2 linked regions of the Acidaminococcus fermentans DSM 20731 genome follow. The protein of the gene in region 2 interacts with the protein of the main gene of each other region in a pairwise test. Links are inferred from orthologs where the notes say so. Each region holds a gene or a part of one and is shown on either strand. Other genes may lie near its edges. The genes, in order: dprA and recA.

Region 1 (11,245 bases), 960 kb from region 2 along the record:
TACCCAGACGGACACCGTTGCCGAAAATGGGCACCACCGTGGTGTATTTGCTTTCAAACAGGCATTTGGTCCCTTCGCTGAAAGCGCACATGTTCTTCACCAGACGGTAGTTGGAAGAAGTCTCCCGGATCCCTTCCAGCCATTTTACATAGTCGGCGGGGAATTTGCCCACGTCCAGCACCTTTTTGATCATCAGCTCACATTCAAAGCCGTCCAGGATGGAGTAGCCCAGCAGCTCTCCCTCGCTGGAGACGATGTAGATGTTTGCCTTGATCACGTCCTTGAGCACTTCCGCCATCTTTTTGTAGCTGACGGTTTCCGTGTTCTGGAGCAGTTTGTTGATCATTCTCGTTTTTTCCAGTAATGGCAACATAATTGGTCCCTCCTAGGCCCTTGGATGATGTTTTTCATAAACGGCGGTAAGACGCTCCGCCGTCACATGCGTGTAGATTTGCGTGGTGGAAAGGCTCACATGGCCCAGCAGCTCCTGCACCGCCCGCAGATCCGCTCCGTGGTCCAGCAGATGGGTGGCAAAGGTGTGCCGGATGGTGTGGGGGCTCACATGCTTCTGCAGGGCTGTCATTTCCACATATTTGTCCAGGATTCTCCGTACGCTCCGGGCGCTGAGAGGCCGGCCCCGGCTGTTCACGAAGACGGTCTGGTGACGGGGCGCCTGGTATTTTTCCATCAGCGTCCCCCGGCTGTGCCGGAGATAGTCCTCCATGGCCGCCACACAGGGATGGCCCAGAGGCACCAGCCGTTCCTTCCGTCCCTTCCCCAGCAGGATGGCATACCGGTTGCCCAGATCCACCCGGGTCAGCGTAAGTCCCACCAGTTCCGAAACACGGCAGCCTGTGGAATAGAGGAATTCCAGGATGGCCCTGTCCCGGCGGCCCAGGACGGTGGTGCAGTCCGGCATCCGCAGCAGGAGATTGATTTCGAATTCTTCCAAAAACACAGGCAGCTTCTTTTCCAGTTTGGGGGTCCTCACCCGGGTAAAGGGGTTGGTCTTCACCCGGCCTTCCCGCCGGAGATACCGGTAGAAGGACCGCAGGGAGGAAATCCGCCGGGCAATGGTCCGCCGGGACAGGTCCCTGTCATGCATCTGGGCAAGATAGGAACGGATGTCCAGGACCGTTACCTGAGGCCAGCGGAAATCTTCGGTCCGCTGGGCCATAAACTCTTTGAAATGCCGGATATCCGCCAGATAGTTCTCGATGGTCAGGGGAGAATCGTCCTTTTCCACTTCCAGATAAAGGGCAAAATCCTCCGGCCACTTTTCCCCGGAGCCATCCGGCAGGCGGCTTTTTGTCTGTTCCATGGCACGCCTCAAATTGTACGAATTGTATTGAATTCCCGACAATTCATACTACCATATTCAGACTAATCATGCAAGTTATTTTTTACAATTTCGAGAAATTTTAGACTTCTGGCCGCTATGGCCGCATTTTTCTCTTTTTTGCCCCGGATTCTGGGTCCGTCCCAGGGAGCGATCAGTCCGAAGTTGATGTTCATGGGCTGGAAATGCTTCACTTCCGGGTTGCTGATGTAGTGGCTCAGGGCCCCTATGGCGGTTTCCCGGGGGAAGAGCACCGGCGGCTTCCCGGCCATGGCCCGGGCCGCATAGATGCCCGCTGCCAGACCGGAAGCAGCGCTTTCCACATACCCTTCCACCCCGGTCATCTGGCCGGCGAAATAGAAATGGGGCCGCTCCCGGAGGGAATAATCCGGATTCAGCAGCAGGGGGCTGTTCAGATAGGAATTCTTGTGCATAACCCCGTAGCGGACGAATTCCGCATTTTCCAGACCCGGGATCATCCGGAACACCCGTTTCTGTTCCGGCCATTTCAGATGGGTCTGGAAGCCCACAATGTTGTACAGGGTCCCCGCCCCGTTGTCCTGACGCAGCTGGACCACCGCATAAGGGTCCTCCCCGGTCCGGGGATCCGGCAGCCCCACCGGTTTCAGGGGGCCGAAGCGCATGGTGTCCTCTCCCCGGAGGGCCATTTCCTCAATGGGCATGCAGGCTTCGAACACATTGTGCTCGAAATCCTTCACCGGAGCCGTTTCCGCCCGGCACAGTTCCTGCCAGAACCGGATGTACTCCTCTTTGGTGAAGGGGCAGTTGTAGTAGGCCGCCTCCCCCTTGTCATACCGGGAAGCCTTGTAGACCTTTTCCTGGTCCAGGGAATCCACCGTGACGATGGGAGCCGCCGCATCGAAGAAATGGAAGTAATCCTTCTTCACCAGCTGCTGGATGGCTTCCGAGAGAGCCCCGCTGGTCAGCGGTCCGGAAGCGGTGATCACGTAGTCTTCCGGGGCGAACCGGCTGTAATCGGTGACTTCCTCTTCCACCAGGGTCACCAGGGGATTTTCCCGGATGGCGGCCGTCACTGCCTGGGCAAATCCTTCCCGGTCCACGGCCAGGGCGCCCCCGGCCGGCACCTGATGGGCGTCAGCGGCGGCAAGGATCAGGGAATCCAGCCGGCGCATCTCTTCTTTCAGGAGGCCTACAGCATTTTCGATGTTGTTGGCCCGGAGGGAATTGCTGCACACCAGCTCGCTGAAAAGGGCCGTATGGTGGGCCGGATCGCTTTTTCCCGGGCGCATTTCGTGGAAGATCACCGGGATCCCCCGCCGGGTCAGCTGCCAGGCGGCTTCACAGCCGGCCAGCCCGGCTCCGATAATATGGATGGTCATGTGTATAAACCTTTCTATAATACAGTCTCTAGTCTCTAGTCACTAGTCCGCAGCCTAAGGAAGAAATCCGCCAAGGCGAATTTCTGTGAATGTGCCTTCCGGGAGGCCATAAGTTCCGCCAGCGTCAGCTGGCTTCCTTCGGCTAGTGACTGATGACTAGTGACGGTGTGTGAAAAACTTTTTCACACACCCTATTTTTTTCTCAAACTGGCATTAGGACACTTCTCGTTGCTGCAGTGGAGCACCGTTTTCCCGTTCCGCTCTTTGTGTTCCACCATCATGCTGCCGCACTGGGGGCATTTTTCGCTGGTGGGTTTGTCCCAGGAGGTGAACCGGCAGGTGGGATAGTTGGCGCAGCCGTAGAACAGCCGTCCCGTCTTGCTGTGCCGTTCGATCAGTTCCCCGCCGCACTGGGGGCACTTCACCCCCACCTTCACCAGGATGGGCTTGGTGTTCCGGCATTCCGGGAAGCCGGGGCAGGCCAGGAATTTCCCGTGGCGCCCCTCCTTCACCACCATGAACCGGCCGCATTTCTCGCATTTCACGTCGCTGACGATCACCGGTTTTTCCACCACCGGGATGTTTTCGTCCGCCACCTTCAGGGCCTTTTCAAAAGGACCGTAGAATTCCTGGAGCACCGTCTCCTTGTCGGTCCGGTGTTCACTGATGGCATCCAGTTCGCTTTCCATATGGGCGCTGAAAGGCACATCGATGAAGGGGGAGAAATACTGGGTCAGCATATCGATGGTCAGTTTCCCCAGTTCCGTAGGCAGCAGCTTCTTCCCTTCCTTGGCCACATAGCCCCGGGCCAGGATGGTCTGGATGATGGGAGAATAGGTGCTGGGCCGGCCGATGCCCTTTTCTTCCAGTTCCTTTACCAGGGTGGCTTCGGTGAAGTTGGCCGGGGGTTCCGTAAAGTGCTGGACCGCCTCGTTCACCCGGATCAGGTTCAGCGCCGTGCCTTTTTCCAGGGCCGGTACCTTCTTGTCCTTTTCCTCATCCTTCCGGTCCGCCAGTTTCAGGAACCCGTCGAATTTCACCACAGAGCCCGTGGCCCGGAGTTCGTAGTTGTCCCCGGCGATGGTGAGGGTGGTCAGGGTGCTGATGCTGCTGGCCATCTGGCTGGCCACGGTCCGTTTCCAGATCAGGGTGTACAGCCGCAGCTGGTCCCGGTCCAGATAGGGAGCCACCGCTTCCGGAGTCCGGGCCACACTGGTGGGACGGATGGCTTCGTGGGCTTCCTGGGCATTCTTCCGGCTGCTGTACACATTGGGTTTCCTGGGCAGGTAATCCGGGCCGTAGTTGGCGTCCACATAGCCCCGGATCTCGCTGACCGCCGCATCCGCCAGGTGCACCGAGTCCGTACGCATATAGGTGATGAGCCCCACGGAGCCCTTCCGGCCCAGGGTCACCCCTTCGTACAGCTGCTGGGCCAGCATCATGACCTTTTTGGTGGAAAAGTTCATCTTTTTGTTGGCTTCCTGCTGGAGGCTGCTGGTGGTAAAGGGCGGCGCCGGCTTCCGCAGCCGGTCCCGGATGGCGCAGTCCGTCACCTGGTAGCTGGCCTTCTTCAGGTCTTCCGTCACCTGGTCCGCTTCCGCCCGGTTGTGGATCTCCAGTTTCTTCCCGTCCCGCTTCACCACGTCCGCCGTGATCTTGGGGGTCTTCCCGGGAGCCAGCACCACGGAAGAGGTCCAGTATTCCTCCGGTTCGAAGTCATCGATCAGCTTCTGCCGGTCGCAGATGATCTTCACCGCCACGCTCTGGACACGGCCGGCGCTGAGGCCCTTGCGGATTTTCCGCCACAGGAGCGGGCTCAGCTGGTACCCTACGATCCGGTCCAGGATCCGCCGGGTCTGCTGGGCATCCACCTTGTCCATATCGATGGCCTGGGGTTCCTTCAGGGCCCCCTTGATGGCCGTCTGGGTGATTTCATGGAAGGAAATCCGGCAGGCTGCCGCCGGGTCCACTCCCAGGATATAGCTCAGGTGCCAGGCGATGGCTTCCCCTTCCCGGTCCGGGTCCGTTGCCAGATAGATCTTGTCGGCTTTTTTGGCCAGGGTCTTCAGTTCTTTGATCAGGGGACCCTTGCCCCGGATATTGATGTATTTGGGTGTGAAATGATGCTCTACGTCAACACCGAACTGACTCTTGGGCAGGTCCCGCAGATGCCCCATGGAGGCACGGACCGTAAAGGTTTTACCCAGGAATTTTTCTATGGTTTTGGCTTTCGTAGGGGATTCCACAATGACCAGTTTATTTGTCACGATTTTCTCCTCCTAAAGTGCAGAATAACGATTTCGGCTGTTTCTCCGGATCCGGCCCCCCAGCTCCAGTTCCAGGAGCAGGGTGCTGAGCACCGCCAGGGGCCAGGGAAACGCACCGGCCAGGTCTTCCAGAGACTGGGCCCGATGTTTTTTGATCCACCGGTACAGGGCTCCGGCCCGTTCCTGTTCTTCCGGGGAAACTTCCCCGAACAGGTCCGGTTCCTCTTCTTCGGCCGGCCCGGTGCAGGTGCCCGGTTCCCGTCCCAGAAGGCTGTCCAGCAGTTCCCGGGGATCGTCCCCCAGCCTGGCCCCCTGTTTCAGCAGCCAGTGGGTGCCCTGGCTGGTTTCCGAATCGATGGGACCGGGAACCGCGTACAGGTCACGGTTTTCGTCCGCGGCGGCATGGGCGGTGCTCATGGCCCCGCTGCGGATGGCGGCTTCCACCACCAGCACCGACCGGGACAGGCCCACGATGATCCGGTTCCGCAGGGGAAAGTTCTGGGGCAGGGGCGGCGTCCAGGGGGACTGTTCCGTCACCAGGGCGCCCTGCTCACAGATCTTGTCGAACAGCCGCAGGTGGCGCCGGGGATACAGTTCTCCCAGGCCCCCGCCCAGGACCGCCACCGTAAGGCCTCCCGCCTCCAGGGCCGCCCGGTGGGCCGCCGCGTCGATGCCGTAGGCCCCGCCGCTGATCACCGGTACCTTTTCCAGAGCCGCCGCCCGGGCGAACCGGGCCGCCACGGCAAGACCGTAATCCGTAGCCTTCCGGGACCCTACAATGGCCAGGCAGGCCGGCTGCTCCGGCAGCCTTCCCTTCACGTACAGGACGGGAGGCGGGGCTCCCAGCTGGTCCACCAGGGGCGGATAATCCGGGCTCCAGCGGCTGATGATCCGGGCCCCATGGACCTGGCACCAGTCCCAGATTTTTTCCGGCAGGGCCGGTTTCCGGGAGTCCCTCCAGACTTTTTCCAGAGCCGGGGTCAGAAGGCCGGCGGCCCGGAGATCCTTTATTCCCGCCTTCCAGGCCTTTTCCAGGCTGCCGAAGGCTTCCCGCAGCACCGGCACCCCCTGGGGCGCCTCATAGCTGAGGAGATCAGCCAACGCAGCTCCATAGACTTCTTCCATACGTTCACATCCCTTGCTGCATATGATAGTAGTTTTCCCCTCCGCCTACAAACGCTAATAAGTATACATGGAAACTGTCTGAAAAATCAAGAGGGGGGCGATGCAGGTTCTGGGCAATGCCCCCGGCCCTTGCACCTTTCCCCCGTTTATTGTATGATAAGGGCAAACAATCATTCTTTGTACTTTGTCTAATGTTCGGCAAAGCCCATTTCCCAAGGAGGGACCCTGTATGCCTGCATCTCTCAACGCCACCCCTTCCGGGGAGCGTACCCATATCGGCCTGTTTGGCTGCCGGAACGCCGGCAAATCTTCCCTGATCAACGCCATTACCGGCCAGGACCTGGCCATTGTATCCGATTACAAAGGCACCACCACCGATCCGGTATCCAAAGCCATGGAGATCCTGCCCCTGGGGCCGGTGCTCCTTACCGACACCCCGGGGATGGACGATGATACGGATCTGGGCCAGTCCCGGATCGAAAAAGCCCGTCTGGTGCTCCGGAGCACGGATATCGCCCTGCTGGTGGTGGATGCCGCCACGGGGATGAACGATTTCGACCGGAAGCTGCTCCAGGAAATCCGGGACCGGAAGATCCCCTACCTGGTGGTGTTCAACAAATGCGACCTGGTCCCCAGCTTCACCCTGCCGGAAGACCTGAAGGACCACAGCATGCTGGTCAGCGCCCAGGCCGGCACCCGGATCTGGGAACTGAAAGAACGGATCTCCCAGGCCCTGGGCAAAGAGGAAGTGAAAAAGCCCCTGCTCCTGGACCTGTTGGAACCCCATGCCCTGGTGGTGCTGGTGGTACCCTGTGACGAAAGCGCCCCCAAGGGACGGCTGATCCTGCCCCAGCAGCAGACCATCCGGGAACTCCTGGACGGCCACTGCAGCGTCCTGGTTGTCCAGCCCCAGGAACTGCCCGCCATGATCCGCCTTCTGGGCCAAAAAATCAGCCTGGTGGTCACCGACAGCCAGGCCTTCCATACGGTCAGTCAGATGGTGCCCCCGGAGATCCGGCTCACCAGCTTCTCCATCCTGTTCGCCCGCTACAAGGGTCAGCTGGCCCCCTTCCTGGAAGGTGCCCTGAAGCTGAAGGACCTGAAGGACGGAGACCCGGTGCTGATTTCCGAAGGATGCACCCATCACCGGCAGTGCAACGATATCGGCACTGTGAAGCTGCCCAACTGGATCCGGAAATATTCCGGAGCCCGGCCAGATTTCCACTACAGCAGCGGCAAGGGGTTCCCGGACGACCTTTCTTCCTTTAAACTGGTAATCCACTGCGGCGCCTGCATGCTGAATCCCCAGGAAGTGGCCTACCGCCAGGGCGCCGCCCAAAAACAGAACGTGCCCATGACCAATTACGGCATCGCCATCGCCTGCATGAACGGGATCCTGCCCAGAGTCCTGGCCCCGTTCCCGGAGCTGTTGGAGAAGGTGAAGTAAAAAAAGAGGCGCTGTGAAAAAATCATCCACAGCGCCTTTATTTCGCTTGCGTCAGCTGGCTTCCATCGGCTAGTGACTAGAGACTAGTGACTGGTGACGGGGTGTGAAAAAGCATTTTTTCACACCCCCTTTTTATCCCTGCAGCGCCGAAATATCCCGGTCCACATCCACGGACACCCGGTAGCCCGGGTACAGGGCCCCCACTTCTTTTTCCAGTTCCCGGACAATGGCATCCCGGTCCCGGCCGAAGGTGACCACCACGTCGAACCGCATGGTTTTGGCTTTCCGGTCCACATAGAACCCATGGACCTGGAGAGCCCAGGTATGCTTCATCACCAGACCGCTCACCTTCTCCCGGATGGCTGCCGCCTCCGGATCCCGGGTGTTGCAGGAATACACCGTCACTCCGGACAGATGGACCCCGGTGGCCTGGAAGATCTTCCGGTTGATCCGATGGGTCAGCCGGTCCACCTGTTCCACCGTCATCACATCCGGCAGTTCAATGTGGACGGAAGCATAGTTCCGGCCGGGCCCGTAGTTGTTGATCATCAGATCATAGGCTCCCCGGATCTCCGGTTCCGCCACCAGCAGGTTCTTGATTTCCCGGACCAGCTGGGGATCCGGCCGTTCTCCCAGGATTTCATTCAGGGTATCCCGCAGCAGTCCATAGCCGCTGCGCAGGATGAAACAGGCAATGAAAGCCCCTACATAGGATTCCAGCGGGATTCCCCACTGGAGATACACCAGTGCCGCCACCAGCACGGAAAAAGACAGCACCGCATCGAACAGGGCATCGGACCCGGACCCCACCAGAGCCCCGGAATCCGCTTCCTTCCCCCGGGCCTTCACATACCGGCCCAGGATGATTTTGGCAATCACCGCCACCACCAGCAGCACCAGGGATACAGTGGTGTATTCCGGGATTTCCGGATCCAGAATCTTTTTCACACTTTCCACCAGAGCCGTGATGCCCGCATAGAAAATGATGAGGGAAATCACCAGGGCGCTGAGATATTCATACCGGCCATGGCCGAAGGGATGTTCGAAATCCGGGTTCCGGTCCGCCAGTTTGGCTCCGGCCACCGTAATAATGGAAGACAATACATCGGACAGGTTGTTCACCGCATCCATCAGGATGGCAATGGAATTGGTGGAAAAACCCACCACCGCCTTGAATCCCGCCAGCAGTATATTGACCCCGATGCCAATGAAACTGGTCCGCAGGATGATGGATTCCCTGCGGCCGTTTGTCATGGAAGTTCCCATAAGAACCAACCCCTCATACAGAATTGCACCCATTATAGCACAAATGGATGGGGATGGACAAAAGAAGCAGGGGGCGCAGGCCCGGCGCCCCGCCCGAATTTACGGTCCGTTCCGCTTATCGCGGGCAGGCTGACCTCTGACGTCTTACCAGCTCTTCACTTCTCCCCGGCCTCCATCCGCCCCTTTTCCCGCTTCAGGATCATGGCCAGTTCCGGGTCTTCCCCGGCTTCCACCGGGCCGTAATTGGTGTGGTTTCCTTCCCCGTCCCAGCTGCAGAGGAAGTACCCCATGGCACTGGCATCATATTCCACGGTGTAATACCGGGGATCTTCCCCCTGGAGCCCGTGGACCAGATAGGCCCGGGGACACAGGGTATTGAAATTCCAGCCTTCCTTGAAAGGAAAATGCATCCGCAGCACATAGCACTGGGGCAGGCCAGTGTGTTCATTGCGGATCTCCAGCCCTTCCGCGGAAAAATCCGCTTCCTGGAAAGACGGTCCATCCGCTTCCCCGGCTTCCGGCAGGTCTTTCAGGACCCCTGCACACAAGGGCCCGAACCCGTTCCCCAGAAGGAAGGGGCTGATCTGTTTCCCGTCTGGCCCGGGATAGACCACCGCCGGCAGGAACTGGTGTTCAAGGAAATACAAAGGGTCCATGTTACCCTTCCACCTCGACCAGTTCAATCTTGAAGTTCAGTTCTTTTCCGGCCATTTCGTGGTTGGCGTCGAAGGTGATGGTGGAATCGGTCTTTTCCGTCACCCGCACCGGAATCTGCTGGCCGTTGGGCGTGCTCAGGGCCACCCGCTGGCCCACTTCCAGGGCTTCAGAACCGGGCATCTCGGCGATTTTCACCGTCAGGACGTTCTGGGGATTGGGCTGCCCATAGGCTTCTTCCGGCATCAGGTGGATGTTCTTCACTTCCCCCACAGCCATATCCCGGACCGCATCATCGAATCCCTTGATCATCATGCCGGCACCCACCACGAATTCCAGCGGTTCCCCCCGGTCATAGGAAGAATCGAATTTGGTCCCGTCGTTCAGGGTCCCTTCATAATGGACTTTGACTTTCTTGTTTTCGTTGCTCATGTTTTTCTCCATTCTGTAGATAGATTCAGAAACTGTCAGACAGTCCTTATTGTACCGTACATAAGAAGGAAAGTAAACTGGAAAGGGGGTGTGAAAAAATGCTTTTTCACACCCCGTCACTAGTCACTAGTCTCTAGTCACTAGCCGATGGAAGCCAGCTGACGCAAGCGAAATAAAGGCGCTGTGGATGATTTTTTCACAGCGCCTTTGTCAGCTGTCAACGGTCAACGGTCAGCGGCCCTTACGGCACCGCAATGGATCTGCCGGCCCTTCCGGCCCGCCTGGCTTCTTATTTCCTTCACTCCGCCTGATGGATGTGGATTTCCCGGATGACACCCCGGGTTACCCTGAAGGCCAGGGTGGTGGTTTTGTTGGCGTGGTATTCGTAGATGGTTTCGTCCAGTCTGGCATGGTTTTTGGCATTTTCCTCTGCCGGGATCTTGGGAGAATCATACTGCCGGGTCCATACAGAATCCGCCTGACCGTACACATCGTTCAGCACCGTTTCCCCCATGCCCACCTGGACCCCGTCCGGGGTGGCATCCCCCCATTTGGACGTTTTCATGTCCGTCAGCACATAGGGTGTGTCCGCCATATATTGGATAAACAACAGGGTCCGGGAAGGGTAATGGTATTCCCTGGCAGCCCTTCCATATTTCACAGACTGGGGCGCCCCCAGCACCTCCTCCACCCGGCCCATGGTATCCCCCGTGGCCACCCCGGCCACCGCAGCCTGACCTGGGTAGATGGAACAGCTGATGGTAATGGCCCCCAGATTGGACATGATTTCCGGATCCCGGGCCAGAGCCGGCTGCCCCGCTGCAAAAGAAAGCAGCAGGCAGCCCAGGACCAGCCCCCGGCGGATCCGTCGGTTCGCAAAATACATCATGGACACCTCCTTCTGGTTCATCGTGAGTCGTTGGTCGTTCATCGTTGGTCGTTTTGGATGCCAGATGCTGCCGCATCACCGGGAATTCGGGAATCTCTTGTCATAAGCCGTAATCCTGATGTAAAATGCCGCATCTGATACGGGAGATGGACCATGGTATACCACCAGATTCCGATTGGCCCACTCATCCCAGATGGCCGTAGTAAAGGGGATCCGGTGACTCAGGACATACTTCATGAACATCTTGTCCGTATGATCCGGGATGCCCAGGGCTCCCAACAGAACATATTCTGACAAACAGGCAGCCCGTATCCCTTCCTGGTTATTCATCATGACCAAAATAGCGATTTTGGAAACATACCCGGCCTTATTGGTGAAAATCTGGATCAGGGCACTCTGTTTGTCGGAAGCATTGGGCCGTTTGGCAGCCACCAGATAAATATCATAGGCCTCCCCTTCCACCGG
Region 2 (2,782 bases):
GACGGTCCGGTTCAAGGGGGATGGCCCCCTGGGCCAGGTGATGGCCGATGCCCGGGATTATCAGGTCCGGGGCTTTGTGATGCATCCGGAAGTGATGCTGCCGCCGAAAAACGGCAAGCTGGACGTGGGCGGCGGCGTGGGCCACTATGGGGTGGTCACCGTGACCCGGTGCCCTCTCCAGGGAGAACCTTTCACCGGGGTTTCCACCCTGAAAAGCGGGGAAATCGCAGCGGATCTCACCCGGTACCTGGCGGTGTCCGAACAGACTCCCTCCAGTGTGGCCCTGGGCGTGCTCATTGAAAAAGACGGGTCCGTGGCTGTTTCCGGCGGGTACTTCGTCCAGCTGCTGCCGGATGCTTCGGAAGAAACCATCAAGACCCTGGAAGACAATATCCTGACCCTTCCCTATGTGACGGAGCTGCTCCAGACCGGTCTGGATGCGGAAGGGATGATCCGGAAGGTGGCCAAGGGGCTGCCGGTGGAAATCCTGGAATCCCATCCTGTTTCCTTCCACTGCGGCTGCAGCCGGGAAAAGGTGGCCGGGATGCTCTGCGGTCTGCCTCAGAAAGACTTTGAAGAGATCCTCCAGGATCCCCAGACCGAAGTCCACTGCCAGTACTGCAACAAATCCTACGTATTCACCCAGCAGGAACTGAAAGATCTCCCCAGAAAAGCTTGACTTTACGAACAAACGTTTATATACTAGATAGAGCAACTGTGGTACAAGGAGATGACAACATGAGTTTGGATGCGGAGAAAAATAAAGCGCTGGATGCGGCCCTGAAACAGATCGAAAAGGATTTCGGCAAGGGATCTATCATGAAGCTGGGAGCCGCCAGCGCCAAAATGAATATTGAAACCATTCCCACCGGGGCCCTGTCCCTGGATATTGCACTGGGGGTCGGGGGGATTCCCCGGGGCCGGATCATTGAGATCTACGGACCGGAATCTTCCGGGAAGACCACCGTGGCCCTGCACATGATCGCCGAAGCCCAGAAACGGGGCGGCTATGCGGCTTTCATCGATGCGGAACACGCCCTGGATCCGGAATATGCCCGGCACCTGGGAGTGGACATCGACAACCTGCTGATTTCCCAGCCGGATACTGGGGAACAGGCTCTGGAAATCTGTGACGCCCTGGTGCGCAGCGGTGCCATCGACATCATCGTCATCGACTCGGTGGCGGCCCTGGTGCCCAAAGCGGAAATCGAAGGGGATATGGGGGATTCCCATGTGGGCCTCCAGGCCCGGCTCATGAGCCAGGCCCTGCGGAAACTCACCGGGGTCATTGCCAAATCCCGGACGGCGACGGTGTTCATCAACCAGATCCGTGAAAAAGTAGGGGTCATGTTCGGAAATCCGGAAGTGACCACCGGGGGCCGTGCCCTGAAGTTCTACTCCACCATCCGGATGGATGTGCGCCGGGTGGAAAGCCTGAAGAGCGGCAACGACATCATCGGGAACCACACCCGGGTGAAAGTGGTGAAGAACAAGGTGGCGCCTCCCTTCAAACAGGCGGAATTCGACATTATGTACGGGGAAGGGATTTCCCACGAAGGCTGTCTGGTGGATCTGGGGGTCCAGTACAACATCCTGAACAAGAGTGGTGCCTGGTATTCCTACGGAGACCAGCGGATCGGTCAGGGACGGGAAAATACCAAGACCTTCCTGAAGGAACATCCGGATATGGCCGCAGAAGTGGAAGCCCGGATCCGGGCGGCTGCCGGCCTGCCGGCGGACGGAAAACCGGTGCCGGTCCAGGAAACGGCCCAGGAACCGGACGGACTGGTGATGACTCCGGAAACGGATGGAGACCATGTGGAGTAAATCCAAAAAATCCCTGACCACCCATGCGGAAGCCTACAATTACTGCCTGGACAAACTGGCCCTCCGGGACCACAGCACCCGGGAACTGCGGCAGAAGCTGGGGGAACGGGGCTGCCCGGAAGAACTCCAGGACCAGGTGATCCAGAAGCTGGCGGACCATCATTTTGTGGATGATTTTCGCTGTGCCCATTCGGTGCTGGACGCCTGGCGCCGGAAAAAGTTTTACGGGAAGCAGTACCTGCGGCTGATGCTTACCCGGCGGTGCCTGTCCGGGGAAGAGGCCCGGGACGCGCTGGGAGACGTGACGGAAGAGGAAGAAACCCAACGGGCCCTGGCCCTGGCGGAAGCCCAGGGGGAAAAAATCCGGCGGAAATATCCGGAAGATCACCGGAAAGCCAAGGCCGCTCTGGCAAGGATGTTGGCCAGCCGGGGCTTCGGCAGCGGCGCCATAGCCAGCGCACTGGAAGATTTTTCAAAGGATTTATAGGAACCCGCAGCCCGGGTTCCCTCCACTGGCTAGAGACTGGGGACTAGTGACTAGAGACTAAAAAGGGGCTGTTGCCCAGGCAACAGCCCCTTTTTATTGACACCTCTGTGAAAATACTATAAAATATTTCTGTCCAATCGTGTTCATTGGGTGTTAAGGCGACCTCGGGTTGCCTTATTTATTGTATGAGTAGGGTTTGATGAAAAATACGCAAAAGAGGAGGTGCTCATCATAGATCCCATGAGTGTAGTTATTGCTGTAGTCCTTTGTTTATTAGGCGTTGGAGGCGGATATCTGGCTCGTAAAAACGTAGCAGAAGGCAAAATCGGTTCCGCAGAAGAGACTGCCAAACAGATCCTGGAAGAAGCAAAAAAAGCAGGCGATGCCAAAAAGAAGGAAGCGCTGCTGGAAGCCAAGGAAGAAATCCACCGTCTCCGGTCCGAAATGGAACGGGAAAACAAGGAAAGA

Evidence for each region.
Region 1: the proteins of recA (region 2) and dprA interact in binary tests that used the Bacillus subtilis proteins (3 or more experiments, as listed by UniProt). The link is inferred for Acidaminococcus fermentans DSM 20731 from one-to-one orthologs.

Annotation. Positions count from the first base shown.
Region 1 is NC_013740.1:1,376,504-1,387,748, forward strand. The notes cover bases 4,037-6,827. They hold dprA (DNA-processing protein DprA), read right to left. Parts: upstream 6,093-6,827; coding sequence 4,980-6,092; downstream 4,037-4,979. Other genes in these bases: topA (type I DNA topoisomerase), read right to left, coding at 4,037-4,967; hydF ([FeFe] hydrogenase H-cluster maturation GTPase HydF), read left to right, coding at 6,322-6,827. In the rest of the region: GTP-sensing pleiotropic transcriptional regulator CodY, read right to left, coding at 1-373; tyrosine recombinase XerC, read right to left, coding at 386-1,321; methylenetetrahydrofolate--tRNA-(uracil(54)-C(5))-methyltransferase (FADH(2)-oxidizing) TrmFO, read right to left, coding at 1,384-2,700; more of topA, read right to left, coding at 2,892-4,036; more of hydF, read left to right, coding at 6,828-7,539; ACFER_RS06390 (cation diffusion facilitator family transporter), read right to left, coding at 7,672-8,805; ACFER_RS06395 (hypothetical protein), read right to left, coding at 8,961-9,461; ACFER_RS06400 (FKBP-type peptidyl-prolyl cis-trans isomerase), read right to left, coding at 9,463-9,891; ACFER_RS06405 (hypothetical protein), read right to left, coding at 10,190-10,780; ACFER_RS06410 (hypothetical protein), read right to left, coding at 10,856-11,245. UniProt on the Bacillus subtilis protein: Protein that helps load RecA onto ssDNA during transformation. Binds cooperatively to circular ssDNA, is able to bridge different segments of DNA. Favors the loading of RecA onto SsbA- or SsbB-coated ssDNA and formation of RecA-DNA filaments.
Region 2 is NC_013740.1:420,300-423,081, forward strand. It holds recA (recombinase RecA), read left to right. Parts: upstream 1-738; coding sequence 739-1,827; downstream 1,828-2,782. Other genes in the region: hslO (Hsp33 family molecular chaperone HslO), read left to right, coding at 1-679; ACFER_RS01900 (regulatory protein RecX), read left to right, coding at 1,817-2,314; rny (ribonuclease Y), read left to right, coding at 2,555-2,782. UniProt on the Bacillus subtilis protein: Multifunctional protein involved in homologous recombination, DNA repair and competence.